Regions from separate parts of the Kitasatospora sp. NPDC049258 genome, predicted to be linked through region 2. Evidence: riboswitches for the same ligand, from Rfam matches in the RefSeq annotation. Region 2 holds a riboswitch; each other region holds the start of a gene.
What was found. Region 2 has a riboswitch for cobalamin ahead of metE (5-methyltetrahydropteroyltriglutamate--homocysteine S-methyltransferase). Riboswitches for the same ligand answer to the same signal wherever they lie in the genome.
Positions count from the first base shown of each region.

Region 1 (10,346 bases), on a different contig from region 2:
GACGGCAGTCCTGCGCCCGAGGGGGATCCAGCCATTCCGTCCGACCAGCACCAGCACCAGCCGAGCGGCTCCGACTCCGACTCCGACTCCGACTCCGACACCGCGGCCGGCCCGGCCGCCGAGGACGCGCTGCTCAAGGCATTCGCCCCGCCCGCGCCGACCGCTGACGCACCGCCGCCCCCGGCTCCGCAGCAACAGCCCTTCCCCCAGCCGTACCCGTACCCGTATCCGGGCTGGGCGGCCCAGCCGCCGGGCGGCTGGAGCGGCTTCGCCATCACCTCGCTGGTGCTCGGCATCATCGGCGTCGCCTGCTGCCTGTGGGCCGGCGCCATCGGCTTCGGGATCGCGGCGCTGCGCACCATCCCCGTGCGCAACCAGCGCGGCCGCGGGATGGCCGTCGCCGGCCTGGTGCTGGGCTGCCTGTGGGGACTTCTGGTGATCGCCGGCGCCACCGTCGCGGCGCTGAACCGCAGCGAGGACGGCGGCGTCCGCAGGCCCGACAGCCAGGCCTTCAGGCCCGGCACGGTGAGCGTGGACCAGCTGCACCCGGGCGACTGCTTCGCCCGGCCGAAGGACCTGGACCGGGCCACCAAGCTGGCCGTGCTGCCCTGTTCGGCCGCCCACTACGGCGAGGTCTTCGCCACCGCCGAGCTTCCGGGAGGCGACTACCCGGGGGAGCGGAAGGTCGCCGACGAGGCCGAGAAGCTGTGCTCCGCCGGCCGCGAGCAGTACACGATGGACACCCTCGCCGTCCCCGACGACGTGGACGTCTTCTCCTCCTACCCGCAGAAGGCCGGCTGGACCTGGGCCGACGACCACGGGGTGACCTGCGTCTACACCGTCGCGGGCGCCGAGCGGACGGGCTCGCTGCGCCGGGACGCCGGCAACCTGACGGCCGAGCAGCTGACCTACCTGAAGGCCGTCCGGGCGTTCAACGCGGCCGAGGACCACAGCCCGGACGAGGAGGAGCCCGCCGACGACCCGGCCGCCTTCCAGGCCTGGGCCAAGGAACTCGCCGACGGCGCCGACGCCGAGCTGGCCGCCCTGGAAGCCGGCACCTGGAACTCCCGCGCCCGCCAGCCGGTCGCCGAACTCGCCGCCGCCGTACGGGAGGAGGCCGCCCACCTGCGGGCCGCGGCAGCCGCCGCCGACCCGGTGGTGATCGACCGCGAGCTGGTCGCCGCCCGACGCGGCGCGGTGGCGCTCAAGGCGATGGCCGTCCGCTCGGCGCTCGGCCTCGCGACCGTCTTCGACGGCCATGGATCCGGCGGTGCGGGCACGGGCGGTGCGGGATCCGGCAGCGGCCCGGCCCCGGTCGGCTACCGCGGCTAGCGCCGGTCGTTCAGCCCCTACCTGCCCCGCGACCGCCGCACCAGGCTCCCGATCATGACGGCCCCGGGGGCCGGGCCGCGCCGGCACACGCCGGCGGACGTACCCGAGGACCGGCAGGTGATCCCCGGCCTGCTGCTCCAGCAGCCGCGCCGGCGACGGTCGGGTCAGGCGCGCTCCGCCGCCCGCGCGGCCGCCGCCCGGACCAGCCGCTCGGCCGCCTGCGGCACCCCGGCCCAGTGCAGGTGCAGGTAGGAGGCGTGCACCGAGCCCTGGACGAAGCCCTCGGCGCGCGGGCCGGCCGGCGTCCGCCAGGCCCAGGCGGGCTGCTCGCCGTTGCCCGGCTCGCAGACCGTCCGGTGGAACTCGTGCCCCCGCACCCGGGTGCCGGCCTGCGCCAGCGGGCTGTCGCCGAGGGCGACGGCCTCCCGGTAGCCGAGGGTGAGGCGTTCGGTCATCCGGGCGGTGGTGTCGAGCAGCCCGCACATCGGCCGACCGTCCAACTCCCGCCCCAGGTAGAGCAGTCCGGCGCACTCGGCGGCGATCGGCACGCCCTCGGCGGCGAGCGAGGCGACCGCTGCCCGCAGCCGCGCGTTCTCGCTCAACTCGCCGACGTACAGCTCCGGGAAGCCGCCGCCGATCACCAACCCGGCGGTGCCCGCCGGCAGTTCGGTGTCGTGCAGCGGGTCGAAGCCCACCACCTCGGCGCCGGCCGCGGCCAGCAGCTCGGAGTTCTCCGCGTACGAGAAGGAGAACGCCGCTCCGCCCGCGACCGCGATCCGCGGGCGGCCCGGCACCGGCGCCACCTCGGCCGCCGGGTCCCACGGCTCGGCCGTCAGCGGCGGGGCGCTGCGGGCCAGGGCCAGCACCGCGTCCAGGTCGACCGAGCCGGCGACCAGCTCGCCCATCTCCCGGACGGCCGCCACGGCCTGCGCGGAGCGCTCCACCGCCGGGATCAGCCCGAGGTGCCGGGACGGGGTGGCGACCGCGGCCGCCCGCCGCACCGAGCCGAGCACCGGCACGCCCGAGCCCTCCTCCAGCGCCTCGCGCAGCAGGTGCTCGTGCCGGTCGGAGGCCACCCGGTTGAGGATCACCCCGGCCAGCCGCACCTGCGGGTCCCAGGAGGCGAAGCCGTGCACCAGCGCGGCCACCGAGCGGGACTGCGAGGAGGCGTCCACCACCAGGACCACCGGTGCGGTGAGCAGCTTGGCGACGTGCGCCGTCGAGGACAGCTCGCCCTGCCCGGCGGCGCCGTCGTACAGCCCCATCACGCCCTCGACCACCGCGACGTCCGCCCCGGCCGCCCCGTGCAGGAACAGCGGGGCGACCCGGTCGGCCCCGCACATGTAGGCGTCCAGGTTGCGGCCCGGCCGGCCGGCGGCCAGCGCGTGGTAGCCGGGGTCGATGTAGTCCGGGCCGACCTTGTGCGGGGAGACGGCCAGGCCGCGCGCGCTGAGCGCGGCCATCAGGCCGGTGGCGACGGTGGTCTTGCCCGCGCCCGAGGAGGGCGCGGCGACGACGAGACGGGGGATGTTCAACGGACTACCACTCGATCCCGCGCTGGCCCTTGCGGCCGGCGTCCATGGGGTGCTTCACCTTGGTCATCTCGGTGACCAGGTCGGCGAGTTCGGTCAGCGGCTCCTTGGCGTACCGGCCGGTGATCACCACATGCTGGCTGCCCGGGCGCTCCCGCAGCACCGCGACCACCTCGTCCACGTCCACCCACCCCCAGTGCATCGGGTAGGTGAACTCGTCCAGCACGTAGAACCGGTAGGTCTCGGCGGCCAGGTCGCGCTTGACCTGCTCCCAGCCCTCCTTGGCGGCCTCCTCGCTGGACTGCTCCATCTCGGCCGAGCGCTGGACCCAGGACCAGCCCTCGCCCATCTTGTGCCAGGCCACCGTGCCGCCCTGGCCGGAGGCGCCGAGCACGCGCAGCGCGTTCTCCTCGCCGACCTTCCACTTGGCGGACTTGACGAACTGGAACACCCCGATCGGCCAGCCCTGGTTCCAGGCCCGCAGCGCCATGCCGAAGGCGGCGGTGGACTTGCCCTTGCCGGGGCCGGTGTGCACGGCGGTGATCGGCAGGGTGCGGCGCTGGCGGGTGGTCAGGCCGTCGGCGGGGACGGTCTCGGGTACGCCCTTGGGCATGGGATCACGCGGCCTTTCGGTCGTGGTCGGCGGTGCGGTGGGCGTGCACCAGGGCGGCCACGCCCTCGGCGCGCAGCTCGTCCAGGGACACGGCGGCGGCGCCCAGTCGGGCGGCCAGGGTGTGCGCGAGGCCGAGCCGGACGGGGCCGGACTCGCAGTCCAGCACCACCGCGGCCAGGCCCTGGGCGGCCAGCAGGTCGGCCGCCCGGCCCGCCTGGGCGAGCGCGTCCTTGCCGCCGGTGGCCCGGCCGTCGGTGACCAGGACCAGCAGCGGACGGCGGTCGGGATCGCGCATCCGCTCGACCCGGAGCACCTCGTGGGCCCGCAGCAGCCCGGCGGCCAGCGGGGTGCGGCCGCCGGTCGGCAGCTGCTCCAGCCGGGCCGCGCCGACCTCCACCGAGGAGGTCGGCGGCAGCACCAGCTCGGCGCCCGAGCCGCGGAAGGTGATCATGCCGATCTTGTCCCGCCGCTGGTAGGCGTCCATCAGCAGGGAGAGCACGGCGCCCTTGACGGCGGTCATCCGCTGCCGGGCCGCCATCGACCCGGAGGCGTCCACCACGAACAGCACCAGGTTGGACTCCCGGCCCCGGCGCACCTGCTCCCGGAAGTCGTCCTTGTGCAGCACCAGCGCCCGGGCGGCCCGCCCGCGCGCCACCTGGTACGGCGCGGCGGCCTGCAGGGTGGCGGCCAGGTGCAGCCGGCTGAGCCGGCCCCGGGGCCGGCGGGCCCTGATGGTGTGCCCGCTGTCGGTCTCGGCGGGGGAGCGGCGGCCCTGGGCGCCCTTCCCGGTGCCCGGCACCTTGAACAGCCTGGTCCGGTACGGCTCGCCGGCGGCCACCGGGGTGGACTCCCGGCCGCCGCCGGGCGCCGGCTGCGGCACCGGGGCGCCCTGCTGGTCCCGCTCGTCCTGCTCCGGCGCCGGGGCCGCGCTGCCGTCCTGGGGCGGGCCGGCCGGTTCGGGGGCGCCACCGCCGTCCGGCCCGCCACCGTCCGGCCCGTCGCCGTCGCCGTCCCCGTCGCCGTCCCCGTCGTTGTCCGGGCCGTGCCCGTCGGGGTCCTGCGGCTGCTCGGGCTGCTCGGCGTGCTCCTCCAGGGTCCGCTCCAGCTGCTCCTCGTCCAGCCCGGGGGCGTCGAAGGGGTTGCGGCGGCGCCGGTGCGGCAGCGCCAGCCGGGCGGCCTGCCGGACGTCCTCCTCCAGCACCTCGGTGCGGCCCGCCCAGGCGGCCAGCGCCACGGCGGTGCGGGCCATCACGATGTCCGCCCGCAGGCCGTCCACCTCGAAGGCGGCGCAGACGGCGGTGATCTGGCGCAGCGCCGGATCACCCAGCTCGACCTCGGGCAGCAACTCCCGCGCGGTGGTGATCCGTTCGGCCAGCTCCTGCTCCTGGCCGGCGAACCGGGCGGCGAAGCCCGCCGGGTCGGCGTCGTAGGCGAGCCGGCGCCGGACCACCTCGGCCCGCTCGGCCGCGTCCCGGGTGGCCGCGATCTCCACGGTGAGCCCGAACCGGTCGAGCAGCTGCGGCCGCAGCTCCCCCTCCTCCGGGTTCATCGTGCCGACCAGCAGGAACCGGGCCGCGTGCCGGACGGAGACGCCCTCGCGCTCCACGTACGAGCGGCCCATCGCGGCGGCGTCCAGCAGCAGGTCCACCAGGTGGTCCTGGAGCAGGTTGACCTCGTCGATGTAGAGCACGCCGCGGTGCGCCTTGGCCAGCAGCCCGGGCTCGTAGGCCTTGACGCCCTCGGCGAGGGCCCGCTCCAGGTCCAGCGAGCCGACGATCCGGTCCTCGGAGACGCCGACCGGCAGCTCCACCAGGTGGGCCGGGCGCAGCTCGGTGCCGGGCGCGGTGTGCGGGGCGTCCGGGCACTGCTGGTCCGGCGCGGCCGGGTCGCAGGCGAACCGGCAGGCCTCGACGGTCGCGATCGAGGGCAGCAGCCCGGCCAGCGCGCGCACCATGGTGGACTTGGCGGTGCCCTTCTCACCGCGCACCAGCACCCCGCCGACCGCCGGTGAGACCGCGTTGAGCAGCAGCCCGAGCCGCAGGTCGGCCATGCCGACGATCGCGGTGAACGGGTATCGGACGTCACTCATCAGTCGTGCCACTCTCCAGACTTGTCACGGTGCCCCCGGCGGGACGAACGGCAGGGTGCCCGCGGCGGGCACCCCGCCCTCGATCAGCTTCCACAGCGCGTCGGTGTCCGCGTGCTCCTCGATCAGGTCGCCCAGGCGGTCCAGTCGCTCCTCGCGGGCGGCGGCGAAGGAGGTGTCCGGTGCGGGGACGAACGCCCGGCCGGCCAGCGCCGCCACCTCGCGCAGCAGTGCCCGGCGGAAGGCGTCGTTCTCCAGCACGCCGTGCCAGGTGGTGCCCCACACCGAGCCGAGGCGGCAGCCGTCCATGGCCTGCCCGGCGCCGTCGGAGACGAACGCCTCCCCGCCCGCCACGTCCACCACCCCGTGGTGGATCTCGTACCCCTCGACCCGCTCGCCGTACGCCTCGCCGACCGGCCGGGCCAGCACCTTCTCGGCGCCGAACACCACCCGGGTGGGCAGCAGGCCGAGCGCCTCGACCGTGCCCGCCTTCGACTCCACCTCGTCGGTGATCTCGCGGCCCAGCATCTGGTAGCCGCCGCAGACCCCGAGCACCGGCTGCCCCGCGGCCGCACGGGCCCTCAGCGGGGCCTCCAGGCCACGCTCGCGCAGCCAGGCCAGGTCGGCCACGGTGGCCCGGGTGCCGGGCAGCACCACCAGGTCCGCGTCGGCCAGCTCCTCGGGCCGGGTGGCCCAGCGGACCAGCACGCCCGGCTCCTGGGCGAGCGCGTCCAGGTCGGTGAAGTTGGACAGCCGGGGGAAGCGCACCACGGCCACCCGCAGCACGTCCGCCCCGAGCGGCCCGCCGGACGCCTTCTGCTCGACCACGGTGGTCAGGTCCAGCGAGTCCTCGGCGTCCAGCCACAGGCCGGCCAGCATCGGCAGGGTGCCGAGCACCGGACGGCCGGTCAGCCGGTGCAGCATGTCGAGGCCGGGCGCGAGCAGCCGGGCGTCGCCGCGGAACTTGTTGACGAACCAGCCGGCCACGTGCCGCTGGTCCTCGGCCGAGAGCAGCGCCAGGGTGCCGTACATGGCGGCGAACACCCCGCCGCGGTCGATGTCGCCGACCACCACGGTCGGCAGCCCGGCGGCGGTGGCCAGGCCCATGTTGGCGATGTCCCGGTCCCGCAGGTTGATCTCGGCGGGGGAGCCGGCGCCCTCGCAGACCACCACGTCGTACCGGCGGCGCAGGTCGGCCAGGCACTCCAGCGCGCGCTCCAGCAGGACGGGCTTGCGCTCCCGGTAGTCCAGCGCCCCGACCTCGGCCACCGCCCGGCCGAGCAGCACCACCTGGCTGCGGCCGTTCGCACCCGGCTTCAGCAGCACCGGGTTCATCGCGGCCGCCGGCTCGACCCGGGCGGCGGCGGCCTGCATCGCCTGGGCCCGGCCGATCTCGGCGCCGTCCGCGGTGACGAAGGAGTTGAGCGACATGTTCTGCGCCTTGAACGGCGCCACCCGCACGCCCTGCCGCACCAGCCACCGGCAGATCCCCGCCGTGACCACGCTCTTCCCCGCATCCGAGGTCGTCCCGGCCACCAACAGCGCGTTACCCATGCCCGCCTCCCATCCGTCGTCCCGCACCCCTGCTCCGCACCCGCACACCCTCAGGGCCACCGCTCCTTGGCACCCGGGCACCGCTCCTTGGCACTCGGGCACCCTCAGGGGCGCGAGGATCTGCGCGCTGCGGCAGGTGCGGCGCCGTCACGTCCGATCTCGCGCGGTTCCCCGCGCCCCCGGTGGTTGCCCGCCCGCGCAGAGCGCCCTTCATGAGCGGCGCCGCTTCAGCAACGCCACCCCCGACGTCACCACCAGCGCCAGCACGCCGACCCGCCGCGAGAGCACGCAGGCCCGCTCGATGTCGTCCACCGAGACCGGCCGCAGCTCCGCCCCCAGCACCGGCCGGTGCTCGGTCCGCGGCCCGTACTGCAGGGTGCCTCCGAGCCGTACGCCCAGGGCGCCCGCGAAGGCCGACTCGGCCTGCCCCGCGTTGGGGCTGGGGTGGGCGGAGCCGTCCCGCCGCCAGATCCGCCAGGCCCGCCGGGGCTCCGGCGAGGCGGCCACCGCGAGCAGCGCGGTGAGCCGCGCGCCCGGCCAGCCGGCCACGTCGTCCAGCCGGGCCGAGGCCCAGCCGAACCGGGCGTACCGGGCCGACCGGTGGCCGACCATCGCGTCGAGGGTGTTGACGGCCCGGAAGGCCAGCAGCCCCGGGGCGCCCGCCAGCGCGCCCCAGACCAGGGCGTTCACCACGGCGTCGGCGGTGTTCTCGGCGACCGACTCGACCACGGCCCGGGCCAGCTGCTGCTCGTCCAGGCCGCTCGGGTCGCGCCCGCACAGGTGCGGCAGCCGCTCCCGAGCCGCCGTCAGGTCGCCGGCCCGGAGCGCGCCGGCGACGGTCCTGGCCTCCCGGGTCAGCGAGGTGCCGCCGAGCACCGTCCAGGTGGCGGCGGCGGCCAGCGCGGTCCGGCCCAGCGGGGAGCGCCGCAGCGCCCGTCCGGCCAGTGCGGTGCCGGCCGCCACGCCGCCCACGCAGACGGCGGTGTAGGCGGCGCCGGCGCCCCGGTGGTCGCGCCACAGGGCCCGCTCCAGCCGTCCGGCGGCCGAGCCGAACAGGGCGACCGGGTGGCCGCGCCGCGGGTCGCCGTACCGGGCGTCCGCGAGGTGGCCGACGACGGCGCCGAGCAGATAGGGGGCGGCCGGGCTCAGCCGGCGCACGGCGCAGCGAGCGAAGCTCGGTTCGGGGCAGCCTGCATGGCTCGCGTGTCCTCACTCAGGGTCCGCGCCCTGGATCGACGAACGGCGGCGAGAGTCTCCTGGCTTCCGGGGCGGACGCGCTCCCGCGTCCCGGCCGAAGCGGCCGGGCCGAGCGTGCTCCCCGGTGACAGTGGCGGGACCGCGCCGGACTCGCACCGGCTTCCTCTCCATGCCTCCGTATGGCCCAAGGATCCCACCACGGGCTTCGACCGGGAGTCAACCGGCCCGCCGGAGGGTTTGATCACATGCCATCGCCCCAGCTCACCGGGGCCCTTGGCGGGTGGTCACCCGGGCCCGGGGCAGCCCGGTGCGCTACCCGCGTAGCTTGCGCTCCGCCCGGGCCGCCGTCACTACCTCCGAGTAGTCCGGCCGTTCGGCGGCCCCGGGCTGTGCGATCGACCAGGCCACTGTCCGACCGTCCAACCGGGGTTCGTGTGTTCGGCGGGTACAGCGTGCGCGGCCCCGCCCCTAGTTTCGTGCCATGCGACGAAGACAGCCCGACCCCACCCCGGTGCCGTTCTCCCCGGCGGCCGCCCGGGCCCACCGCGCCGGGCTCGGCCTGACCCCGGAACAGGTGGTCGAGGGCATGGCCGCGCACGGGGTGCGGCTGCTGCCGGCCCATGTGATCGGCTGGGAGAGCGGCGGGATCCGGCCGTCCGAGGAGGAGTTCATCGCGCTCGCCCGCGCCCTGTGGTGTCCGCCGGGCCAGCTGATGGGCGCCCCGCCGGCCGGCCTGCGCGACTTCCGGGTGGCCCGGGAGCTGAGCCAGGAGCAGGCGGCCCGCCGGATCGGCGTCACCGAGCAGGCCTATCGGAAGGCGGAGGACGCCGGCCGGTGGACCGGGGACGAGGAGCAGACCCGCGCGCTGGCCCACGTGCTCGGCCTCGGCCTGCGCGCCCTGGTGCGGATCACCGACCATCAGGACGACCTGGACCAGCGGCTGCGCCAGGTGGTGCAGGGCCGCTGGCAGGCCCAGCTGAAGCCGGTCGCCCGGCTGGTGCCGGTCGGCCGGGAGGTGCTCGCGCAGGTGCTGGCGGACCTTCAGGGCGAGTACCAGGTGCCGATGCACTGGGGCGCCGCCACCCCGGCCGCCGAGGAGCAGCCGCGCAAGCCGCCGACCGTCCGGTTCTGGGAACTGCTCGCCCGGCGCCCCACCGAGATCCCGGTCTGAGGGCGGCGCCCCTGGCCCGAACCCCTCGCCCGTGCCCCTGGCCCGAACCCCTCGCCCGCGCCCCTCGAACGGCCGCTTCCGGTGGCTGCGCCCCGGCCCGGGCGGTGGACTGGGATCGAACCGCGTCCGAATCCGCGACCAGCACCCGGGGAGCAGTATGCGTTGGGGTACCGCCGCCATCGTGGCAGCCGCCGCCGTCGGGGCCGGGGCGGCGGCCCTGCTGCTCGGCCGCAAGGTCTCCGACCGGGTGCTGCGGCCCGGCATCGCACCCGGCGGCGGTCGGCCCGCCCTGCGGGTGCACGCCCTCGCCCCCGGCCTGGTCACCCTCAGCCGGACCCCTGACTCGGTCCGGCCGGGCCGGTACGCCCTGGAGTGGGGCGAGGGCGGCCACGCGGTGGTCGGCGAGGTGGTCGGCACCGGCGTGCAGACCGTCACCCGCCGGCTGGAGCGGGCCGAACTGGGCACCCTGGTCGCCGGGACGGAGGTCCGGATGACCCCTCGGGTGTACGTCGGCGACCCGCTCGGCGCGCTCGGCATCGAGTACACCGACACCACGGTGACCGGCGAGCTCGGGCCGCTCCCGGCCTGGTACGTCCCGGCGGTCCGCGGGACCTGGGTGATCCTGGTGCACGGCCCGGCGGCCGACCGGACCCAGGCGCTGCCGGTCCTCCCGCTGCTGCGCTCGCTCCGGCTGCCCACCCTCACCGTCACCTACCGGGGCGACCAGGGCGCCCCGGCCTCCCCCGACGGCCTCGGGCACTTCGGGGAGACCGAGTGGCTCGACGTCGAGGCGGCGGTCCGCACCGCGCTGGCCTCCGGCGCGGGCCGGGTGGTGCTGTACGGCTGGTCGCTGGGCGCCAC
Region 1 covers NZ_JBFAQT010000004.1:214,708-225,053, forward strand. Annotated here, with positions in the region: gene AB0K43_RS05730 (DUF4190 domain-containing protein) at 1-1,332, shown strand, start outside; gene AB0K43_RS05735 (cobyrinate a,c-diamide synthase) at 1,497-2,867, opposite strand; gene cobO (cob(I)yrinic acid a,c-diamide adenosyltransferase) at 2,872-3,477, opposite strand; gene AB0K43_RS05745 (putative cobaltochelatase) at 3,482-5,566, opposite strand; gene AB0K43_RS05750 (cobyric acid synthase) at 5,591-7,117, opposite strand; gene AB0K43_RS05755 (cobalamin biosynthesis protein) at 7,328-8,245, opposite strand; cobalamin riboswitch at 8,346-8,519, opposite strand; gene AB0K43_RS05760 (XRE family transcriptional regulator) at 8,796-9,485, shown strand; gene AB0K43_RS05765 (alpha/beta fold hydrolase) at 9,643-10,346, shown strand, end outside.
Region 1: linked by a shared signal. The riboswitch ahead of AB0K43_RS05755 (cobalamin biosynthesis protein) and the one ahead of metE (5-methyltetrahydropteroyltriglutamate--homocysteine S-methyltransferase) in region 2 are both predicted to bind cobalamin.

Region 2 (10,346 bases):
CGAGCGTCTCGGCGTTCGGGTTGAGCGCGGTGGAGATCCGGTCGAAGTAGCCGGTGCCGACCTCGCGCTGGTGCTTGACGGCGGTGTAGCCCTCCGGCACGGCCGCGAACTCGGCCTCCTGGAGGTCGACGTAGGCCGTCATGCCGCTCTCGGCGTAGCCGCGCGCCAGCTGGAACATCGAGTGGTTCAGCGCGTGGAAGCCGGCCAGCGTGATGAACTGGAAGCGGTAGCCCATCGCGCCCAACTCCCGCTGGAACTTGGCGATCTGGTCGTCGTCCAGGGCCGCCTTCCAGTTGAACGAGGGCGAGCAGTTGTAGGCGAGCATCCTGTCCGGGTACTCGGCCTTGACGGCCTCGGCGAACTCCCGGGCCTGCGCCAGGTCCGGCGTGCCGGTCTCGACCCAGAGCAGATCGGCGTACGGGGCGAAGGCCAGCCCGCGGGAGATCACCGGCGCCATGCCCGGCTCGACCCGGTAGAAGCCCTCGGCGGTGCGCTCGCCGGTGCAGAACCGGGCGTCGCGCTCGTCCACGTCGGTGGTCAGCAGGTTGGCGGCCAGCGCGTCGGTGCGGGCCACGATCAGCGTCGGCACGTCCGCGATGTCGGCCGCCAGCCGGGCCGCGTTCAGCGTGCGCACGTGCTGGGCGGTGGGCACCAGCACCTTGCCGCCGAGGTGGCCGCACTTCTTCTCGGAGGCGAGCTGGTCCTCGTAGTGGATGCCCGCCGCGCCGGCCGCGATCATGCCCTTGGTGAGCTCGAAGGCGTTCAGCGGGCCGCCGAAGCCGGCCTCCGCGTCGGCGACGATCGGCACCAGCCAGTCGGGCCCGTCGTTGCCCTCGGCCGCGTCGATCTCATCGGCGCGCAGCAGCGCGTTGTTGATCCGGCGGACCACCTGGGGCACCGAGTTGGCCGGGTAGAGGCTCTGGTCCGGGTAGGTCTGCCCGGCCTGGTTGGCGTCGGCGGCCACCTGCCAGCCCGAGAGGTAGATCGCCTGGAGGCCGGCCTTCACCATCTGCACCGCCTGGCCGCCGGTCAGCGCGCCCAACGCGTGGATGTGGTCCTGCTCGTGCAGCTGCCGCCAGAGCCGCTCGGCGCCGCGCCGGGCCAGGGTGTGCTCCTCGCGCACCGTGCCGGACAGCCGCACCACGTCGGCGGCGGTGTAGCTGCGCTCGATGCCCGCCCACCGGGGGTCGGACGCCCACCGGGCGGCCAGCTGCGCCGCCTGCTGCTCCTGCTGCTGCCGGACCGACTGCGTCATGGTCTGCTCCCGAGGATGCTCGTTGCGAAGGACGTGAGGCCGATCACTTCGCTCGGTGAAAGTGCGGCCGGGGGCGCCGGGCAGGCAGCGGCGCTGCCGGGACGTTGTCGCCCGCAGCCCCTGCCGCCGGGGCGGAAAACGCCTGGCAGCGGGGGCCGTTCGTGGTGCGCCTGCCGGCCGCAGCACCGACTCTGGCAGTCCCGGGGCGGGCCGTCACCGGTGGACGGCTGCCAACTTCTGCGAAGCGGATCCTGCGAATCTGCGAAGCCTGCGAAGGCTCCGGGCGCTGCGCCCGGCTATGCTGCGGCGCACCCGAACGGTCGGCGAGGAACGGAGACGGCTCGATGGGACGGACCTTCGCCGGCGCACGGCTGCGCCGGCTGCGCGAGGACCGCGGGCTCAGCCAGGCGGCGCTGGCCCGGCTGCTCGAACTCTCGCCCAGCTACCTCAACCAGCTGGAGCACGACGCCCGCCCGCTGACCGTGCCCGTCCTGCTGCGGCTGACCGAGGCCTTCGGCGTCGACGCCGGCTACTTCGCCCCACCGGACACCGCCCGGCTCACCGCCGACCTGCGCGACTCGCTCGGCGAGGAGCTCGCCGCCGGCCGGGTCACCCCCGGCGACCTGGACGAGCTCGCCACCCGGCTGCCCGCCGTGGCCCGGGTGCTGATGGACCTGGGCCGCAGCCGCCGGGCCGTCGCCGAGCAGCTCGCCGTGCTCGCCGGCGACCGCGGGCCGGCGATCGACACCGCCCGCACCCCGCACGAGCAGGTCCGCGAGTTCTTCTACCGCCGCCGGAACTACATGCATCAACTCGATCTGGCAGCAGAGGAGTTGGCGGTCTCGATCGGGCTGCGGCGGGGCGAGGTGCGGACGGTGCTGGCCGAGCGGCTGGCGTCCGGCCACGGCGTCCGGCTGGCCACCGGCGGAGAGCGGCTGCACGAGTACGACCCGCGCTCCCGGGTGCTGCGGCTGTCCGGCCGGCTGCGCCCGGGCCAGCAGGCCTTCCGGATGGCCACCCAGCTGGCCTACCTGGAGCACGACGCCCTGCTCGGCGAACTCGCCGCGCAGGACAGCCCCGAGGGCTCCGCCGCCTGGTCGCTCACCCGGATCGGCCTGGCGAACTACTTCGCCGCCGCCCTCGTGCTGCCGTACCCCGCCTTCCACGCCGAGGCGGAGGCCGCGCGCTACGACATCGAGCACCTCGCCGACCACTTCGGGGTCGGCTACGAGACGGTCTGCCACCGGCTCAGCACCCTCCAGCGGCCCCGGCTGCGCGGGGTGCCGTTCTCCTTCGTCCGGGTCGACCGGGCCGGCAACGTCTCCAAACGCCAGTCCGCCACCGACTTCCACTTCTCCCGTACCGGCGGCACCTGCCCGCTCTGGAACGTCTACGAGGCCTTCGCGGCCCCCGGCCGGGTGCACGTCCAGATCGCCGCCATGCCCGACGGGCGCCGCTACCTGTGGACCGCCCGCGCGGTGACCCGCTCGCCCGGCGGCTGGGGCAAGCCGGGCAAGACCTTCGCCATCGGCCTCGGCTGCGAACTGCGGCACGCCGCACGGCTGGTGTACTCGGCCGGGCTCGACCTGGCGGACCAGGCGGCGGCCACCCCGATCGGCCTGGGCTGCAAGGTCTGCGAACGCCCCGCCTGCCCCCAGCGCGCCGCCCCCGCCATCGGCCGCCCGCTGGCGGTCGACGAGCACACCAGCACCTTCGCCCCGTACCCGGTCCACCCGGACCCGGCGGACCGGCCGGCGCCGTAACGTGTCCGCGCCACCATCCGCCATCCGGGCAAATCCGGCCGGGATCGCCTCGATGGGCCTAGGCTGTGCCTCGCAGTCGGTTCGCCCTGCCCGCCAGGCAGGTGCGTCGTAAGAGGGAACCCGGTGTGAATCCGGGACTGCCCCGCAGCGGTGAGTGGGAACGACCGCCGTCACGTGCACTGGGCCCCAACGGGGGCCTGGGAAGCGACGGCCAGTAGGTGCCGGAGAGACCGACAGGCCCGGCGCGCCCGCGAGTCCGAAGACCTGCCGCTGCCCGTGTGCGACCGCAGCGGTGATCTCGGCGACCTCGCGGTGGGGGTACCGCCCGGCCGAAGGCTGGGGGAAGGTCGGCGGAGCCGGCGGGCACCCTCGATGTGCCGCGCCCGCACTGCCGTCCCCTTCGCGCGTGCCGCCGTGATCGCAACGCGACTCGCGAAGGAGAGTTCCGTGTCATCGAGTTCCACCACCCCGCAGGCCACCGTGTACGGCTACCCGAGGCAGGGCCAGGACCGGGAGCTGAAGAAGGCGATCGAGGGATACTGGGCCGGCCGCGTCGACGCCGGGTCGCTGCGGGCGGTCGCCGCCGAGCTGCGCCGCGGCACCTGGCGGCAGCTGGCCGAGGCCGGCGTCGCCGAGGTGCCCACCGGCGACTTCTCGCTGTACGACCACGTGCTGGACACCACGGTCGCCGTCGGGGCGATCCCGCCGCGCCACCGCGCCGCGGTCGAGGCCGACCCGCTGGACGGCTACTTCGCCATGGCCCGCGGCACCCAGGACGTCGCGCCGCTGGAGATGACCAAGTGGTTCGACACCAACTACCACTACCTGGTGCCGGAGTTGGGGCCGGACACGGTCTTCGCCGCCAACTCCGCCAAGGCGGTCACCGAACTGCGCGAGGCGCTCCTGCTCGGTCACCGGGCCTGCCCGGTGCTGGTCGGCCCGCTGACGTACCTGCTGCTGGCCAAGCCCGCACCCGGCACGGCCGCCGACTTCCAGCCGCTCACCCTGCTGGACCGGCTGCTGCCCGTCTACGCCGAGCTGCTCGCGGACCTGCGCGCGGCCGGCGCCGAGTGGGCCCAACTGGACGAGCCCGCCCTGGTCCAGGACCGCACCCCGGCCGAGCTGAACGCCGCCGCGCGGGCCTTCCGCGACCTCGGCGCGCTCACCGACCGGCCGCAGCTGCTGGTCACGACCTACTTCGACCGGGCCGGCGAGGCGCTGAAGGTGCTGGCCAAGGCCCCGATCGAAGGGGTCGGCCTGGACTTCACCGGCCCCGGCGCGGCCAACCTGGCCGACCTCGCCGCCGTCGGCGGCCTGCCCGGCAAGCGGCTGGTCGCCGGTGTGGTGGACGGTCGCAACATCTGGATCAACGACCTGGAGAAGTCGCTCACCACCCTGGCCACCCTGCTCGGCCTGGCCGACCGGGTGGACGTCGCCCCCTCCTGCTCGCTGCTGCACGTCCCGCTGGACGCCACCGCCGAGCGTGACCTCGACCCGCAGGTGGCCCGCTGGCTCGCCTTCGCCCGGCAGAAGACCGCGGAGATCACCACCCTCGCCCGCGGCCTGCGCGAGGGCACCCGTACGATCACCGCCGAACTCGCCGCCAACCGGGCCGACCTGGCCTCCCGGGCGGCCTCCGCGCTCACCCACGACCCGGCCGTCCGGGCCAAGGCCGCCGCCACCACCGACGCGGACGCCCGCCGCGCCCAGGCCTACCCCGAGCGCTCCGAGGCCCAGCGCGCCCGCCTCGGCCTGCCGCTGCTGCCGACCACGACGATCGGCTCCTTCCCGCAGACCGCCGAGCTGCGGGTGGCACGCGCCGATCTGCGCGCCGGCCGGATCGACGGCGCCGGCTACCGGGAGCGGATCCGGGCCGAGGTCCGGGAGGTGATCGCCTACCAGGAGAAGGCCGGGATCGACGTCCTGGTGCACGGCGAGCCCGAACGCAACGACATGGTCCAGTACTTCGCCGAGCAGCTGGTGGGCTACCTGGCCACCCAGCAGGGGTGGGTGCAGTCCTACGGCACCCGCTACGTTCGTCCGCCGGTGCTGGCCGGCGACATCTCCCGCCCGCACCCGATGACGGTCGACTGGTACCGCTACGCGCAGGACCTGACGGACCGACCGGTCAAGGGCATGCTCACCGGCCCGGTCACCATGCTGGCCTGGTCCTTCGTCCGCGACGACCAGCCGCTCGGCGACACCGCCCGGCAGGTCGCCCTCGCCCTGCGCGCGGAGGTGGACGACCTGGAGGCCGCCGGCGCCGCCGTCATCCAGGTGGACGAGCCCGCGCTGCGCGAGACGCTCCCGCTGCGGGCCGCCGACCGTCCGGCGTACCTGGAGTGGGCCACCGAGGCGTTCCGGCTGACCACCTCGGGGGTGCGTGCGGACACCCAGATCCACACCCACATGTGCTACGCCGAGTTCGGCGCGGTCATGACCGCGATCGAGGAGCTCGACGCCGACGTGATCTCGCTGGAGGCGGCCCGCTCGCACATGGAGGTGGCCCACGAGCTGGCCGGGGCGGGCTACCCGCGCGAGGTCGGTCCGGGGGTCTACGACATCCACTCGCCCCGGGTGCCGAGCGCCGAGGAGGCCGCCGCGCTGCTGCGGGCCGGCCTGGCGGCCATCCCGGCCGAGCGGTTGTGGGTCAACCCCGACTGCGGCCTGAAGACCCGCGGTTGGAGCGAGACCCGCGCCTCGCTGGAGAACCTGGTGGCCGCGGCGCACGAGGTCCGCGCGGAACTGGCCGGCTGACGCCGCACGCGCAGGGGGCCGCAGCGCCTGGCTGCGGCCCCCGTCGGGGTGGTGTCAGGAGACGTTGAGCGCGGTGTCGTCGATCACGAAGCTGGTCTGCAGGGAGCTGTCCTCGGTGCCGGTGAACTTGATCGTCACGCTCTGCCCGGCGAAGGCGGAGAGGTCGTAGCTGCGCAGCACGTAGCCGTTCGCCATGTTGAGGTTGCTGAAGGTGGCCAGGGTGGTGGAGCCCGCCTGGACGGTCAGCTTGTCGTAGGCCGTGGAGGCGGTGGTCTCGGCGGTGTCGATGTGCAGGTAGAAGCTGAGGGTGGCGTGGCAGCCCTGCGGCACGGTCACCGACTGGGCGAGCGAATCGGTGTGGGTGGAGCCGTAGCCGTCCAGCCAGGACTTCCAGCTGCCGGAGTGGGCGGCCTGGGAGGCGCTGTTGTCGACGACGCCGGAGCTGGCGGTCCAGGGTGCGGCGCCACCGGTCTCGAAGCCCGCGTTGCCGAGCAGCTGGGCCTGGGTGCAGCCGCCGCCGGTGCCGGTGACCGTCCAGGTGAAGCCGGTGGATCCGGCGGCGCCGGTGGTGTCGGTGGCGGTGACGGTGGCGGTGTAGCTGCCAGGGGTGGTGGCCGTGCCGCTGATCAGCCCGGTGGCGGAGTTGACGGACAGGCCGGCGGGCAAACCGCTCGCCGCGTACGAGAGGGTCTGGCCGGTGGCGGAGTCCGTCGCGTGGATCTGGAGCGAGGCCGAACCGCCCTGCGCGGTGGTCTGGTTGCCCGGGTTGCTGACGGTCACCGTGTTGCCGGAGGTGGTGCCGGAGGTGAAGGCGGCGGTGCCGTTGGGGGTGCCGAGTCCGGTCGGGCCGTCGTACCCGGCGGCGGCGGTGCAGAGGTAGGACGGCGAGCAGCTGCCGTTGGCGCCGCCGGTCACGTCGTAGAGCGAGGAGGTGTGCGCGTACGGGTAGGAGGCGGGGTTGCTGCCGGCGCCGGGGGTGCCGGCCAGCGCGTAGACGGCCGCGATGATCGGGGCGGAGGCGCTGGTGCCGCCGTAGACGTTCCAGCCGCTGCCGCCGTAGGTCTGGTAGACGGCGACGCCGGTGGCCGGGTCGGCGACGGCCGAGACGTCGGCGACGGTCCGCTTGGCGCAGCCGCTGTCGGTCTGCCAGGTCGGCTTGGCGTCGTAGCCGGAGCAGCCGGAGCCGGCGCCGTCACCGCCGGAGCTGGTGCCCCAGACCTTCTCGCTCCAGCCGCGGGCGTTGGAGGTGCGGCTGAGGCTGGTGCCGCCGACGGCGGTGACGTACTTGGAGGAGGCCGGGTACTCCGCGCCGTAGCCGGAGTCGCCGGAGGAGACGGTGATGGCGACGCCGGGGTGGTTGAAGTACGAGGTGTCGTAGGAGGTGTCGGAGGCGTCCTCGCCGCCGCCGTAGCTGTTGGAGACGTACTTGGCGCCCAGGCTGACCGCGGTGTTCACGGCCGCGCCCAGGTTCTCCATGGTCGCGCTGTCCGCCTCCACCAGCAGGATGTGGCAGTTGGGGCAGACGGCGCTGACCATGTCGACGTCGAGCGAGATCTCGCCGGCCCAGCCGCTGTCGGCGGTCGGGTAGGAGGTCCCACCGCGCTGGTCGACCTTCCTGAAGCAGCCGTTGGCGGTGGTGCAGGCGGGCAGCCCGTACTGGGAGCGGTAGGCCGCCAGGTCGCTCTCGGCCTTGGGGTCGTCGTTGGAGTCGACGATGGCCACCGTGGCGCCCGCGCCGGCCGCGGCGGGCAGGTTGTAGGCCGAGGTGAGATCGGTGGGACCGTAGCCGGACGGCGTGGCGTCGGGTGCCAGCGTGTGCTGCTGGACGAGGTCGGTGCGGGCGAGCGCCAGGCAGGCCATCTCGCCGGGGCTGGGGGCCGCGCAGACCCGCCTGGTGCCGACGGAGGACTGCGCACCGGTGTCGGTGGCGGTGGCGCTCGGGGCGGCCACGGCGAGCAGGCCGGTGGCCGCCAGGGCCAGGGCCGGTAGCCCGACGAGGAGTCTGCGGAGCCTGGGCAGGTGCAGGCCGCTGGGGGAGTGGGAGCGCAAGAGTCGACCCTCCGTGGGGTGAGGGCGCGGCCGGTGCCGGCAGGGGTGTGCGCCGGTACGGGCTCGGGCCCGTGCTGACGGATCTCGGCATGTGCCGGCCGGCCGCGGCTGGTGGCCGGAGCCGGTCCGATGCGCTGTACGGGAGTGGGGGTGATCAGCCGCCTGTCGGGAACCTGACAGGTAACTGAGCGCGCCAAAACGCTTGCCCCGCAGGGCAGTTGCTCGGCTGTATGGCCATGACGCTACTGACGGCCCGGCAGGCGCGGCAAGGCCGGGCCCGCAGCCTTTGCCGGGGCTTGTCCATGACTTGCCAACCGTGTGGCGTGGGGGCGCCGCCGCGGGCGAACCGCTCCACGATCCGGTGCCGGTGGGCGGTGACCCCGGTGGCTCCGCTGTCGCCGTGCTCCGCGCCGACCACCTGAGGTTGACCGCGTGTCGCCGCAGCCTCGGCCGAGAACGCCGTGACCGGTGGGCAGAAGGAGCCGTCACCGGTAACGAGCAGGGGGCGACCGGGCGTCCCGGAGGGGAGTTCCAGGTAACGAACCGGTAAAGCTGCGGGAGTGGTTCGGACCGGACGTCTCTATCCACTGCGGAGCTCAAACGCCACACAGGCCCGCCCAGCGGGCTCCCGCTCACGAAGAGGAGAGCATGCCGGATGACCCGATCACCTGTCAGCGGCCGGTCGCCCGACCATCCCGAGGAGGACGGCAGGCGCCGGCGGAGCGGAACCCCGCCGGGCAAGCGAAAGTCCACCCACCGTCGCGGGCCGGGCAGCAGGTGGAGCCGGCGTGGACTGTTCGCGGCTCTGGCCGGGGTGGGCTTCGCCGGTGTGGGACTGGCCTTCCGCAGGGGCACCCCCGACCCCGGTGCCCTGGTGCTGGGTCGCGGTGAACCCCCGCGCATCGTGCCGGTCCTGTCGGTCGATCAGCCCGGAACCGGCCCCGCGGCGGAATCGGCGATGGCCGGCCCCGGGGCGCCGGCCGCCGGGGGCGGGCAGGCGATGGGCGGTTCGTCGCGCCCTGCCGGTAACCAGCCGGCCCTGGCGAGGACGTACGCCGACCGCGATGCGAGTCTGATGGGCTCCCGGGCCGGCCAGCAGCTGCGCCCCAGCAGTCCCGTCCCCGGGAAGACCTACTCCGGCCCGGGAGCCGCGGCCACAGCTTCCAAGGCGGGCACCACGACGGTCCTCGCCGACGACCCGGTGCTGCACCTCGCCCGACGGTTCACCATGGGGCCGACCCCGGCCCTCGTCGCGGAGATCCGGGCAGCGGGGATCGACCGCTGGATCAGCCGTCAGCTGGCGCCGAACAGCATCCCGCTCACCCAGGGTGAGCGCATGGCGGAGAGCATGCCGACGCGCGGAAAGGCGCCCGGTGAGCTGGTGATCACCAGGGAGGACCGCAAGACCGGAGAGCTTCCCGACCTCGAGGCGATCCTCGCCACCACGGCCAAACAGCTGTGGTCGGACCGTCAGATGTTCGAGGTGATGGTCGACTTCTGGAACGACCTCCTGCACGTCGCCGACCCGCACCCGGGAATCGTGGCCACCCGAGCCTCGTTCGACACCGACGTCATCCGTAAGTACGCCCTGGACAACTACCCGGACATGTTCCTCGCCGCCAACCGGCACCCGGCGTTGCTGGCCTACCTGAGCCAGGACCAGTCGGGCAAGGACGCCGTCAACGAGAACCTGGCGCGCGAGAACCTGGAGCTCTTCACGGTCGGCGTGGACGGTGGCTACACCGAGGCGGACGTGCGGCAGGCGGCACTGCTGCAGACCGGGAGGCAGATCCGGGGCCAGGAATTCTTCTACAACGAACGCGTGCACTACGTGGGCGCGGTGGAGATCATGGGCTTCAAGCACCCCAACGCCAGCGCCGCGGGCGGGCTCGAGGCCGGCGACGCCTATCTGCGCCACCTGGCCATGCACCCCTCCACCGCGCTGCGCGTCGCGACGCAGCTGTGCCTCCAATTCGTCTCCGACGTGCCGCCGAAGTCACTGGTCGACCGCCTCGCCGACACCTACCTGAAGAACAAGGGCCAGGTCATCCCGGTGCTCCTGGCGCTGCTCAGTTCGTCGGAGTTCTGGGCGTCCGTGGGGCAGAAGGTACGCCGCCCGATGGAGCAACTCGTCGCCACGTACCGGATCCTCGATGTGCAACCCGGCTCCCAGGCCGACCTCAAGCCGGGGCTGACCGGACTCTACGAGACGATGCGCGAGTTCGGCCAGTGGCCGATGGGCCAGCCGACGCCCAACGGATACCCCCGGGTCTTCGTCGCCTGGACGTCCCCGGGGGCGATGGTCTCGCAGTGGAACGAGGCCGGCGAGGTCCTCGCCGGCGCGCGCAAGGAGTTCCGCTGCACCAAGCCCGAGGAGCTACTGGCCGGGCAGCCTCCGGCGACTGCCGGCGCCTACCTGGACGCGCTGGCCGAAAGGCTGGTGTTCGGCCGGCTTCGTACGGGGGACCGTGCCGCCGTCCTGAGGATCGCGGGCGTCGCGGAGGGCGACCACGTGGACGCCT
Region 2 covers NZ_JBFAQT010000006.1:43,365-53,710, reverse strand. Annotated here, with positions in the region: gene aceA (isocitrate lyase) at 1-1,255, opposite strand, end outside; gene AB0K43_RS07545 (short-chain fatty acyl-CoA regulator family protein) at 1,600-3,018, shown strand; cobalamin riboswitch at 3,079-3,305, shown strand; gene metE (5-methyltetrahydropteroyltriglutamate--homocysteine S-methyltransferase) at 3,391-5,775, shown strand; gene AB0K43_RS07535 (putative Ig domain-containing protein) at 5,830-7,824, opposite strand; gene AB0K43_RS07530 (DUF1800 domain-containing protein) at 8,783-10,346, shown strand, end outside.

Region 3 (10,346 bases), on a different contig from region 2:
TGCCGGCCGGCCGCCGGGTGCTGGACGACTCGCCGGAGGGCTGCCTCTCGGTGCCGACCGCGTACATGGACCTGGCCCGCCCGGACTACGCCGCGGTCACCGGCCAGGACAAGGACGGCAACCCGATCCGGGTCGAGGGCACCGGCTTCTTCGCCCGCTGCCTGCAGCACGAGACCGACCACCTGTACGGGTACCTGTACATCGACCGGCTCTCCAAGCGCGACCGCAAGGACGCCCTGAAGCAGATGGCCGAGGGCACCGCCCGCTACGCCACCGTGCCCAACGACTGAGCCGCGGCACGCCGAAGGGCCGGTACCGGAGCGATCCGGTACCGGCCCTTCGGCATGTGGGGCGCGGTCTAGAAGTCGTCGTCGAAGGCGACCGAGCCCTCGACCGCGACCTGGTACGCCGAGACCCGGCGCTCGAAGAAGTTGGTCAGCTCCTGCACGTTCTGCAGCTCCATGAACCCGAACGGGTTGCTGGACCCGTAGCGGATCGGCAGGCCCAGCCGGGCGAGCCGCTGGTCGGCCACGGCCTGCAGGTACTCCCGCATCGACTCGGTGTTCATGCCCGGCAGGCCCTCGCCGCACAGGTCACGGGCGAACTGGAGCTCGGCCTCGACGGCCTCCTCCAGCATCTCGGTGACCTGCTTGGCCATCTGGTCGTCGAAGAGGTCGGGCTCCTCCGAGCGGACGGTGTCCACCACCGAGAAGGCGAAGTCCATGTGCATGGACTCGTCCCGGAACACCCAGTTGGTGCCGGTGGCCAGACCGTGCAGCAGCCCGCGGGAGCGGAACCAGTACACGTACGCGAACGCGCCGTAGAAGAACAGGCCCTCGACGCAGGCCGCGAAGCAGATCAGGTTGAGCAGGAACGCCCGGCGGTCGTCCTTGGACTGCAGCGAGTCCAGGTGGTCGACGGCGTTCATGTACGTGAAGCAGAACTGCGCCTTCTGGTGGATGGAGGGGATGTTCTCCACCGCGTCGAAGGCCGCCGCCCGGTCCTCGGGATCGGGCAGGTAGGTGTCGAGCAGCGTCAGGTAGAACTGGACGTGCACGGCCTCCTCGAACAGCTGCCGGGACAGGTAGAGCCGGGCCTCGGGCGAGTTGATGTGCTTGTAGAGGCTCAGCACCACGTTGTTGGCGACGATCGAGTCACCGGTGGCGAAGAAGGCGACCAGCCGGCCGATCATGTGCCGCTCGCCCTCGCTCAGCTTGGCGAGGTCGGCGACGTCGGAGTGCAGGTCCACCTCCTCCACGGTCCAGGTGTTCTTGATCGCGTCCCGGTACCGGTCGTAGAACGACGGGTAGCGCATCGGACGCAGGGTCAGCTCGAACCCGGGGTCGAGCAGCATCTTCTCGCGGTCGGCGGAACTCACTGGCAGGCCTCGCAGGACTCGGGGTTCTCCAGGGAGCAGGCGAGCGCCGCCTCCTCCTCCGGGGAGAGGGTGGGGGAGGGCACCGGCACGGGGGCGGCGGTGCGGGCGGCGCCGGACGCGGCCTGGGCGATCCGGGTGGCCGGACGCGAACGCAGGTAGTAGGTGGTCTTCAGACCGACCTTCCAGGCGTAGGCGTACATCGAGCTGAGCTTGCCGATGGTCGGCGCGGCCATGAAGAGGTTCAGCGACTGGCTCTGGTCGATGTACGGCTGCCGGGCGGCGGCCAGGTCGATCAGCGCGCGCTGGGGCAGCTCCCACGCGGTGCGGTAGAGCGAACGGACGCCGGCCGGCAGCCAGTTCAGCTCCTGCACCGAGCCGTTGGCCTCGCGCAGCGCGTCCCGGGTCTGCTGGTCCCAGACACCGAGCTCCTTGAGCTCGCGCACCAGGTACGGGTTGACCTGGAGGAACTCGCCGGACAGCGTCTCGCGCTTGAACAGGTTGGAGACCTGCGGCTCGATGCACTCGTACACACCGGCGATCGAGGCGATGGTCGCGGTCGGCGCGATCGCCAGCAGCAGCGAGTTGCGCAGGCCGGTGGTGGCGATCTTCGCGCGCAGCGCGTCCCAGCGCCCGCTCCACTGCGGGGCGGTGTCGAAGTGGTCGATGTGCAGCTGGCCGCGGGCGGCCCGGGTCTCCGCGTACGCGCTGTGCTGCCCGAACTCCTCGGCCAGCTCGCTGGAGCGCTCGTAGGCGGTGAGCATGATGCGCTCGGAGATCAGCGTGGAGAGCTGCTTGGCCTCGGCCGAGTCGAAGTCGATCCGGAGCTTGAAGAAGACGTCCTGCAGGCCCATCACGCCGAGGCCGACCGGCCGCCAGCGGGAGTTGGAGTTCCCGGCCTCGGGGGTCGGGTAGAAGTTGATGTCGATGACCCGGTCCAGGAAGGTCACGGCGGTGCGCACGGTGGCGTCCAGCCGCTCCCAGTCCATCGCGCCGAGCAGGTCCTCGACCGAGGCGCCGTCCGCCACGTGCGCGCCCAGGTTGACCGAGCCCAGGTTGCAGACCGCGGTCTCGGAGTCGTCGGTGACCTCCAGGATCTCGGTGCACAGGTTCGAGGAGTGCACCGTGCGGCCGGGCAGCGCGGTCTGGTTGGCGGCGCGGTTGGAGGCGTCCTTGAAGGTCATCCAGCCGTTGCCGGTCTGCGCCAGGGTGCGCATCATCCGGGCGTACAGGGTCTGCGCGGGGATGGTGCGCACGGCCTTGCCGGCCTGCTCGGCCTTCAGGTACGCCTCGTCGAAGTCGGCGCCCCACAGGTCGACCAGCTCGGGCACGTCGGCCGGGGAGAACAGCGACCAGTCCGCGTCGGCGTTGACCCGGCGCATGAACTCGTCCGGGATCCAGTGCGCCAGGTTGAGGTTGTGGGTGCGGCGGGCCTCTTCGCCGGTGTTGTCGCGGAGCTCCAGGAACTCCTCGATGTCGGCGTGCCAGGTCTCCAGGTAGACGCAGGCCGCGCCCTTGCGCCGGCCGCCCTGGTTGACGGCGGCGACCGAGGAGTCCAGGGTGCGCAGGAACGGCACGATGCCGTTGGACTGGCCGTTGGTGCCGCGGATCAGGCTGCCGCGCGAGCGGATCCGGCTGTAGGACAGGCCGATGCCGCCGGCGTGCTTGGACAGCCGGGCGATCTGCGCGTAGCGCGAGTAGATCGAGTCCAGGTTGTCCAGCGGCGAGTCCAGCAGGTAGCAGCTGGACATCTGCGGGTGCTTGGTGCCGGAGTTGAACAGGGTCGGCGAGGACGGCAGGTAGGAGAGCGCGCTCATCAGCGCATACAGCTCGGCGACCTCGCGCACCGACTTCTCGCTGTCGCCGACCGCCAGCCCGGCGGCGACCCGGAGCAGGAAGTGCTGCGGGGTCTCGATCACCTTGCGGGTGATCGGGTGGCGCAGCAGGTACCGGGACTGCACGGTCCGCAGGCCGAAGTACTCGAAGCGGTCGTCGCCCTGCTGGTCGATCAGCGCGTCGAAGGCGTCCGCGTGCCGGGCCACGAAGGCGGCGGTGGTGTCGCCGATCAGGCCCTCGGCGTGGCCGACGGCGATCGAGGCGGAGAACGAGAGGGCGCCCTGGCCGATCGCCTCGTCCGAGATCTCCAGCGCCAGCAGGCGGGCGGCCAGCTTCGAGTACTGGGGGTCCTCGGCGATCATCGACGCGGCGGCCTCCACGGCCAGCCCGCGCAGCTCCGCGAAGTCGGAGCCGGCGTGGCGGCCGCGCAGCGCGGCGGCGGCGACGTGGCCGGGGTCCACCTGGGGGAGGTCGGTGCTCCGGTCGGTGAGCAGCCGGAGCAGCGCGGCACCGGGATCGGTCTGGGCGACGGAGGCTGAACCCTGGGACGGCAGGGCGACTGAGGCAGCGACGGTCAAGGCGCACTCTCTCCTGTGGCGGCGGCGGACGAGATCAGCCGGACCGTTGCGGACAGGGCGGAGCGGCACGCCGAATCACCAGGCGCGCATGGTCCCACCCCGGCCCACCCGCGAGGCCCGGACAAGTACTGCGGTGCTGCAAGGCATCTGCGGGGAAGCCGTGTGGCACACCGTCGGCAGGTCTCGGACTCGCGGGTCAGGGTGTTGCGAAGCCCGCTCACCGTTGCGGGGCAGCCCCGGACTCCCACCGGGTTTCCCTGCGTCGACAGCGAGAGCGAGCATACATGTTGTGGGCGGGCTCAGGATGCGCCACCAGATGTAGTGCCGCGTGTCGTGGTCGCTCAACTGCGTTGTGCCACCGGACCGGGCCCTGGCCGAGCCTCAGAATGTGATGGAGTAGACGATCACGCCGACGCCGGGCGCCGGCTCCCAGTCCCGCTCCGGGGCCCGGTGGAAGCCCAGTCGTTCGTAGACACGATGGGCCGCGGTCATCTGCGGGCGGGTGGAGAACGCCATTCCGGTGAGCCCCAGCTCCCGGCTGCGCGCCATCGCGGCGCGCACCAGGGCGCCGCCGGCGCCGCGGCCGCGGGCCGCCCGCGCGACCGCCAGCATCCGGATCTCGCCCTCGTGCGGCTCGGCGATGTCGGCCCAGGGGTTGCCGCCCGCGGCGAAGGTCACACAGCCGAGCACGGCTCCCGGTCCGCCGGCCGGATCGAGGGCGACGAGCAGCTCGGCCTCCTCGGCCCGGCGCCGGGCGTCCCCGAGGAGCTCGGCGTAGGGGCCGTCGGGCTTGCTGTGCCCCTCGCCGACGTAGACCTCGACGCAGAGCGCTCCGGCCGGGGCGAGGTCCTCCTCGCGGGCGTGGCGGATGACGAGATCGGTGACGGCGTCCATGCCCCGATTCTGCCGAAGGCCGGGTCGGTGCCGGTGGGCAGGGTGCCGTGCAGCCGGTCCGGCAGACCGGGGTCGGCCGGGTAGCCGCCGGAGCGGTGCCAGTTGTCCCGGCCGTGCCGGCCGGTGCGGTCGAGGTCGCGGCCGACCAGCAGGCCGAGCAGGCCGAAGGCGCCGGCCGCGCCGGCCAGGGCGAGCACGCCGTGGAGCGCTGAGGAGGTCATGCCTCCACTCTCGCGAGGGCCCCGCAGGCGGACGAGTGGCAGAAATGCCCACTTGCCTCGAAAACCTGCCACCGCCATGCTGGAGCCATGCTGAAGAACGTGGTCGCCGTGGTGCTGGAGGAGGTCCACCCCTTCGAGCTGGGGGTGGCCTGCGAGATCTTCGGCCTGGACCGGAGCGACGACGGCCTGCCGGTCTACGACTTCGCGCTCGCCTCGGCCCGCCCCGGCCCGCTGCGCACCCATGCCGGCTTCAGCGTCGACGTACCGTACGGCGCGGAGCGGATCGCCGAGGCCGACCTGGTGATCGCCGCCGCGACCGGCATCCAGGACGGGTTCCCGGCCCCGCTGATCGAGGCCCTGCGGGCGGCCGTGGAGCGTGGCGCGCGGGTGCTGTCGATCTGCAGCGGCACCTTCCTGCTGGGCGCCGCCGGGCTGCTCGACGGGCGCCGCTGCACCACCCACTGGCGGCACTCCGAGCGGCTGGCCGCGCGCTTCCCGCTCACCACGGTCGAGCCGGACGTGCTCTACGTGGACGAGGACCCGGTGATCACCGCGGCCGGTACCGCCGCCGGCATCGACGCCTGCCTGCACCTGGTCCGCAAGGTCCAGGGGCCCGAGGTGGCCCGCGGGATCGCCCGCCGGATGGTGGTCGCACCGCACCGGGACGGCGGCCAGGCGCAGTTCGTCGCCAGGCCGCTGCCGGCCGAGGACGGCGATTCGCTGGGCGGCCTGCTGGAGTGGCTCCGCCACCACCTCGACCAGGAGCTCACGGTGGACCAGCTGGCCGCCAGGGCGCACATGTCGCCGCGCACCTTCGCCCGCCGCTTCCAGCAGGAGACCGGGACCACCCCGCACCGCTGGCTGACCGGCCAGCGGGTGCTGCTGGCCCAGCGCCTGTTGGAGGGCACCGGCGAGCCGGTGGACGCGGTGGCGGCCCGCTGCGGGTTCGGCAACGCGGCCACCCTGCGGCACCACTTCGGCCGCTGGCTGGGCACCACCCCGCAGGCCTACCGGCGGGCCTTCGGCGGCGTGGGGCAGCCCGCCGGCCGGTGAGCCGGGGCGGCGGGGCCGGAGCAGCGGTGGGGCAGGGGATCGGTCAGGCAGGGGATCGGTCGGGCAGGGGATCGGTCGGGCGGCGGGGCAGGGGGGTCAGGAGGCGGGTCGGTCCAGGTGGCCGGTGTCGTTCCAGCCGTCCGGCACCAGCCGGCCGCAGTCGGCCCGCCAGCGGCTGGCGGAGCAGTTGCGCACCGGTTCGAGGGCGATCAGGTCGGGCTCGGTGAGCCGGTCCAGGATGTAGCGCAGCATCAGCACGGTGCAGTCGTGCGCGACCACCAGCACCGGGTGGCCGTCCTCCTCCTCGCCCAGGTCGCGCAGCAGGCTGCGCACCCGCAGCGCCACGTCCAGCCAGGACTCGCCGCCGGGCGGCCGGTAGTGCAGCTCGCCCATCCGGCGGCGGCGGGCGGCCTCGCTCGGGTGCTCCTTCTCGATCGCGGCCTTGGTGAGCATCTCCAGGACGCCCAGCTCTCTGTCCCGCAGCCGCTCGTCCTGCCGGACCGGGATCGTGACCGGCACCGCGCCCAGCCCGCAGGCCTGGGCGAGCGCGATCCGGGTGGTCTCGGTGGTGCGCAGGTACGGCGAGCACCAGACGCTGCGCGGGCGGTCGGCCGCCGGCAGCGCCGCCCACCAGCGGCCGAGCGCCTGGGCCTGGGCCTGGCCGCGCATCGAGAGCGGGATGTCGGCGTCCCGGCTGGTGATCGGGACGGTCAGCGCCCCGGTCGCGTCGGCGTGCTTGAACTCGACGTTGGCGGTCGACTCGCCGTGCCGGGTGGCGATCAGCAGTGAGGGCAGCCGGGTGCCCTCGCGGTGGTTCCGGTGTCCGTTCAGGATGGTGCCGAGCTCGGTCATGGCAGCGTCTCCCCGTTTCCTCGTCTCTGCCTGGGACGAACGGCCCGCCACACAGATCATCGCCCGATATGATCGCGCCGTCGCCTCAAGTGTTGACCGAGGCGACGGCGCGATCACAGGGCGCACACAGGGCTTTGTGCGCGCTCCCGATGACTCAGTGCGCTGCCGCAGGCTGCGGGGCGCCCTCGACGGCCGGCTCGCCGGCGTCGGCACTGTAGTCGGCCGGCGAGGTGGCGTCCACGCCCTCCGGGGCCTTGGCGGCCCGCAGCACCAGCGTCAGCACCACGGCCACCAGCAGGTTCAGCACGAACGCGGTGAGCCCGATGTAGCCGATCTCGCCGATCCCGGGAATCTCCGCGGAGCTGCCGCCGAAGTGCTTGGTGGCGGGCGAGGAGACCCCGTAGGCCTTCCAGGTGCCGTACCCCATGCCCGCCGCCCAGCCGGCCAGCAGCGCCCAGCGGTGGAACCAGCGGGTGAACAGGCCGCCGACGATCGAGACGAAGGTCTGCAGGATCCACAGGCCGCCCAGCAGCTGCAGGTTGATCGCGAACTGCTTGTCCATGGTCAGCACGAAGGCCAGCGCGCCGACCTTGACCAGCAGCGAGGCGATCTTGGCGACCTTGGTCTCCTCGGCCGCGGTGGCGCCGGGCTTGAGGAACTCCTTGTAGACGTTGCGGGTGAACAGGTTGGCGGCGGCGATCGACATGATCGCGGCCGGCACCAGGGCGCCGATGCCGATCGCGGCGAAGGCCACGCCGGTGAACCAGTCCGGGAACATGTCCTCGAACAGCTGCGGCACCGACAGCTGGGCGTTGAAGCCCTTGACGCCCTTGCCCACCCCGGCCGCGATCGCCATGAAGCCGAGCAGCGCCAGCAGGCCCAGCATCAGCGAGTAGGCCGGCATCAGCGCCATGTTGCGGCGCACCGTGTTGCGTGACCTGGAGGCCAGCACCCCGGTGACCGAGTGCGGGTACATGAACAGCGCCATCGCGGAGCCGAGCGCCAGCGTGGCGTAGCCCCACTGGGCCTTGGGCCCGGTGATCAGCTGGCCGATCGGCTTGCCGGTGCTCGGGTTGACGGTGGAGAACTTCTGCGCGGCGGCGTCGAAGATGTGCCCGTACCCGCCGAGCCGCATCGGGATGTAGATCACCGCCACGATGATCACGAGGTAGATCAGTCCGTCCTTGACGAACGCGATCAGGGCCGGCGCCCGCAGCCCGGACGAGTAGGTGTAGGCCGCCAGCACGGCGAAGGCCAGGAACAGCGGCAGGTCCTTCATGAACCAGTTCCCGGAGCCGCCGACCCCGAGCACGTCCAGCACCGCCTGGATGCCCACCAGCTGCAGCGCGATGTACGGCATGGTGGCCAGGATCCCGGTCAGCGCGACCGCCAGCGACAGGCCCTTGGAGCCGTACCGCCCGCGCACGAAGTCGGCCGGGGTGACGTACCCGTGCACCCGGGAGACCGACCACAGGCGCGGCAGGAACAGGAAGACCAGCGGGTACGCGATGATCGTGTACGGCACCGCGAAGAAGCCCGCGGCGCCCGCACCGTAGATCACCGCCGGGACGGCGATGAAGGTGTACGCGGTGTACAGGTCGCCGCCGAGCAGGAACCAGGTGACCCAGGTGCCGAAGCTCCGGCCGCCCAGGCCCCACTCGTCGAGGTGCAGGGCGTTGTCGGCCTTGCGCCAGCGCGAGGCCAGGAAGCCCATCACGGTGACCAGGGCGAAGAACAGCAGGAAGACCGTCAGGGCGACGGTGTTGAGGTCCTTCATCGCCCGGCACCGCCCTGGGCGGCCCTGGCGGCCTTGCGGGCCTTCTCGTCCCGGTTGATCAGCAGGTAGGCGCCGACCGTGAACACGGCCGAGACCGGCACCCACATCAACTGGTACCAGTAGAAGAACGGCATCCCGCCGAGCTCGGGCCCGGTCTTGGTGTAGGAGGCGACCCAGAGCATCGAGACGACGGGCACGGCCAGGCACAGCCCGGCCAGGACCCGGGCCGGCGTGACCTGTGGGAGTGCTGGGACTTCTGACGACATGATTGCGGCTCCGGCTGAAGAGGGTTCACCTCGTCGGCGCCGCAACGCACATCGCTGTCCGCCCGCCGAGCAGCACCAGTGGTGACCAGTAGTCAGTACGGGAGCGAAATGTAGGGCACCCAGTGACCTGTGTCACTGGGCGCGACGGAACTTCTCGCGAATCGGACGGACAGACCGGGCGAATCCGGTCGATCCGGGCCTACTCCGGGCGCTTGAGCCGGGTGATGAACTTGTACCGGTCGCCGCGGTAGATCGAGCGGACCCACTCGACCGGCTGGCCCTCGGTGTCGAAGGAGTGCCGGGAGAGCTGGAGCATCGGCAGGCCCAGGTCGGAGCCGAGCAGACCGGCCTCGCGCGGGTCGGCCAGAGTGGTCTCGATGGTCTCCTCGGCCTCGGCCACGGTCACCCCGTAGACCTCGCGCAGCGCGGTGTAGAGCGAGTTGTGCTTGGCCAGGTTGCGGCGCAGCGCCGGGAAGCGCTTGGCCGACAGGTGGGCCACCTCGATCGCCATCGGGTCGCCGTTGGCCAGCCGCAGCCGCTCGATCCGCAGCACCCGGCCGCCGGGCTTGATGTCCAGCAGTGGGGCGAGCCGCTCGTCGGCGGTGATGTAGCCGAGCTCGATCAGCCGGGAGGTGGGCTCCAGGCCCTGGGCGCGCATGTCCTCGGTGTACGAGGTCAGCTGGAGCGCCTGGGCGACCTTGGGCTTGGCCACGAAGGTGCCCTTGCCCTGGATCCGCTCCAGCCGGCCCTCCACCACCAGCTCCTGCAGCGCCTGGCGGACGGTGGTCCGCGAGGTGTCGAACTGGGCGGCCAGCGCGCGCTCGGGCGGCACCGGCGTACCGGCCGGCTGAACCTCCGTCAGCTGCAGCAGGTGCCGCTTCAGGCCGTAGTACTTGGGGACCCGGGCCGCCGTGTCGGTGGCAGGACCGGACTGTGCCGGCACCGTGGTTCCTCCGGGGAGGTCCGCCGTGTCCCTGTCGCCGCTCATGGCCGCTCTCACTCCTCGCAGTGCAGCCGTCACCGGCTCCTCCATCGATGTATCAGCACATGGTTGCACGCGGGGGCCGGTCGGCGTGAGTTCCCTTCTGCAACCAAAATCTTGCGGTCCCCGGCGAGAACCCCGGGCATCCGCCCGGAGCCGCCCGCCGGCGACCCGCGGGACCGGTCCGCGGAGCGGCTCGTGGACCGGTCCGTACGGGCCCCTGGGCGCCCCGAAGGGCCCCGGTCAGCCGGACTGGGCGGTCGGCACCCCTAGCCCCGCCAGCGCCTCGGCGGCGGCGATCCCGCAGACCCGGGAGCCGCCGTGGGTGGCCAGCACGGTCACGCCGCGGGCCCCGAACAGCTCGCCCAGGCCGTACGCGGTGCCGATCTCGACCACCACCGCGTCCGGGCGGGCCTCCACCAGGGCGAGCGCGGCGCGCCGCATCCACGGGTGCCGGTGCACGTCCCGGACGACCAGGACCAGCTGCCGGCCGACCGCCGCGCCGAGCAGCG
Region 3 covers NZ_JBFAQT010000029.1:38,086-48,431, reverse strand. Annotated here, with positions in the region: gene def (peptide deformylase) at 1-290, shown strand, start outside; gene AB0K43_RS22950 (ribonucleotide-diphosphate reductase subunit beta) at 359-1,354, opposite strand; gene AB0K43_RS22945 (ribonucleoside-diphosphate reductase subunit alpha) at 1,375-3,765, opposite strand; cobalamin riboswitch at 3,947-4,088, opposite strand; gene AB0K43_RS22940 (GNAT family N-acetyltransferase) at 4,171-4,683, opposite strand; gene AB0K43_RS22935 (helix-turn-helix domain-containing protein) at 4,992-5,957, shown strand; gene AB0K43_RS22930 (histidine phosphatase family protein) at 6,054-6,809, opposite strand; gene mctP (monocarboxylate uptake permease MctP) at 6,964-8,586, opposite strand; gene AB0K43_RS22920 (DUF3311 domain-containing protein) at 8,583-8,852, opposite strand; gene AB0K43_RS22915 (GntR family transcriptional regulator) at 9,052-9,840, opposite strand; gene AB0K43_RS22910 (glycoside hydrolase family 3 protein) at 10,078-10,346, opposite strand, start outside.
Region 3: linked by a shared signal. The riboswitch ahead of AB0K43_RS22945 (ribonucleoside-diphosphate reductase subunit alpha) and the one ahead of metE (5-methyltetrahydropteroyltriglutamate--homocysteine S-methyltransferase) in region 2 are both predicted to bind cobalamin.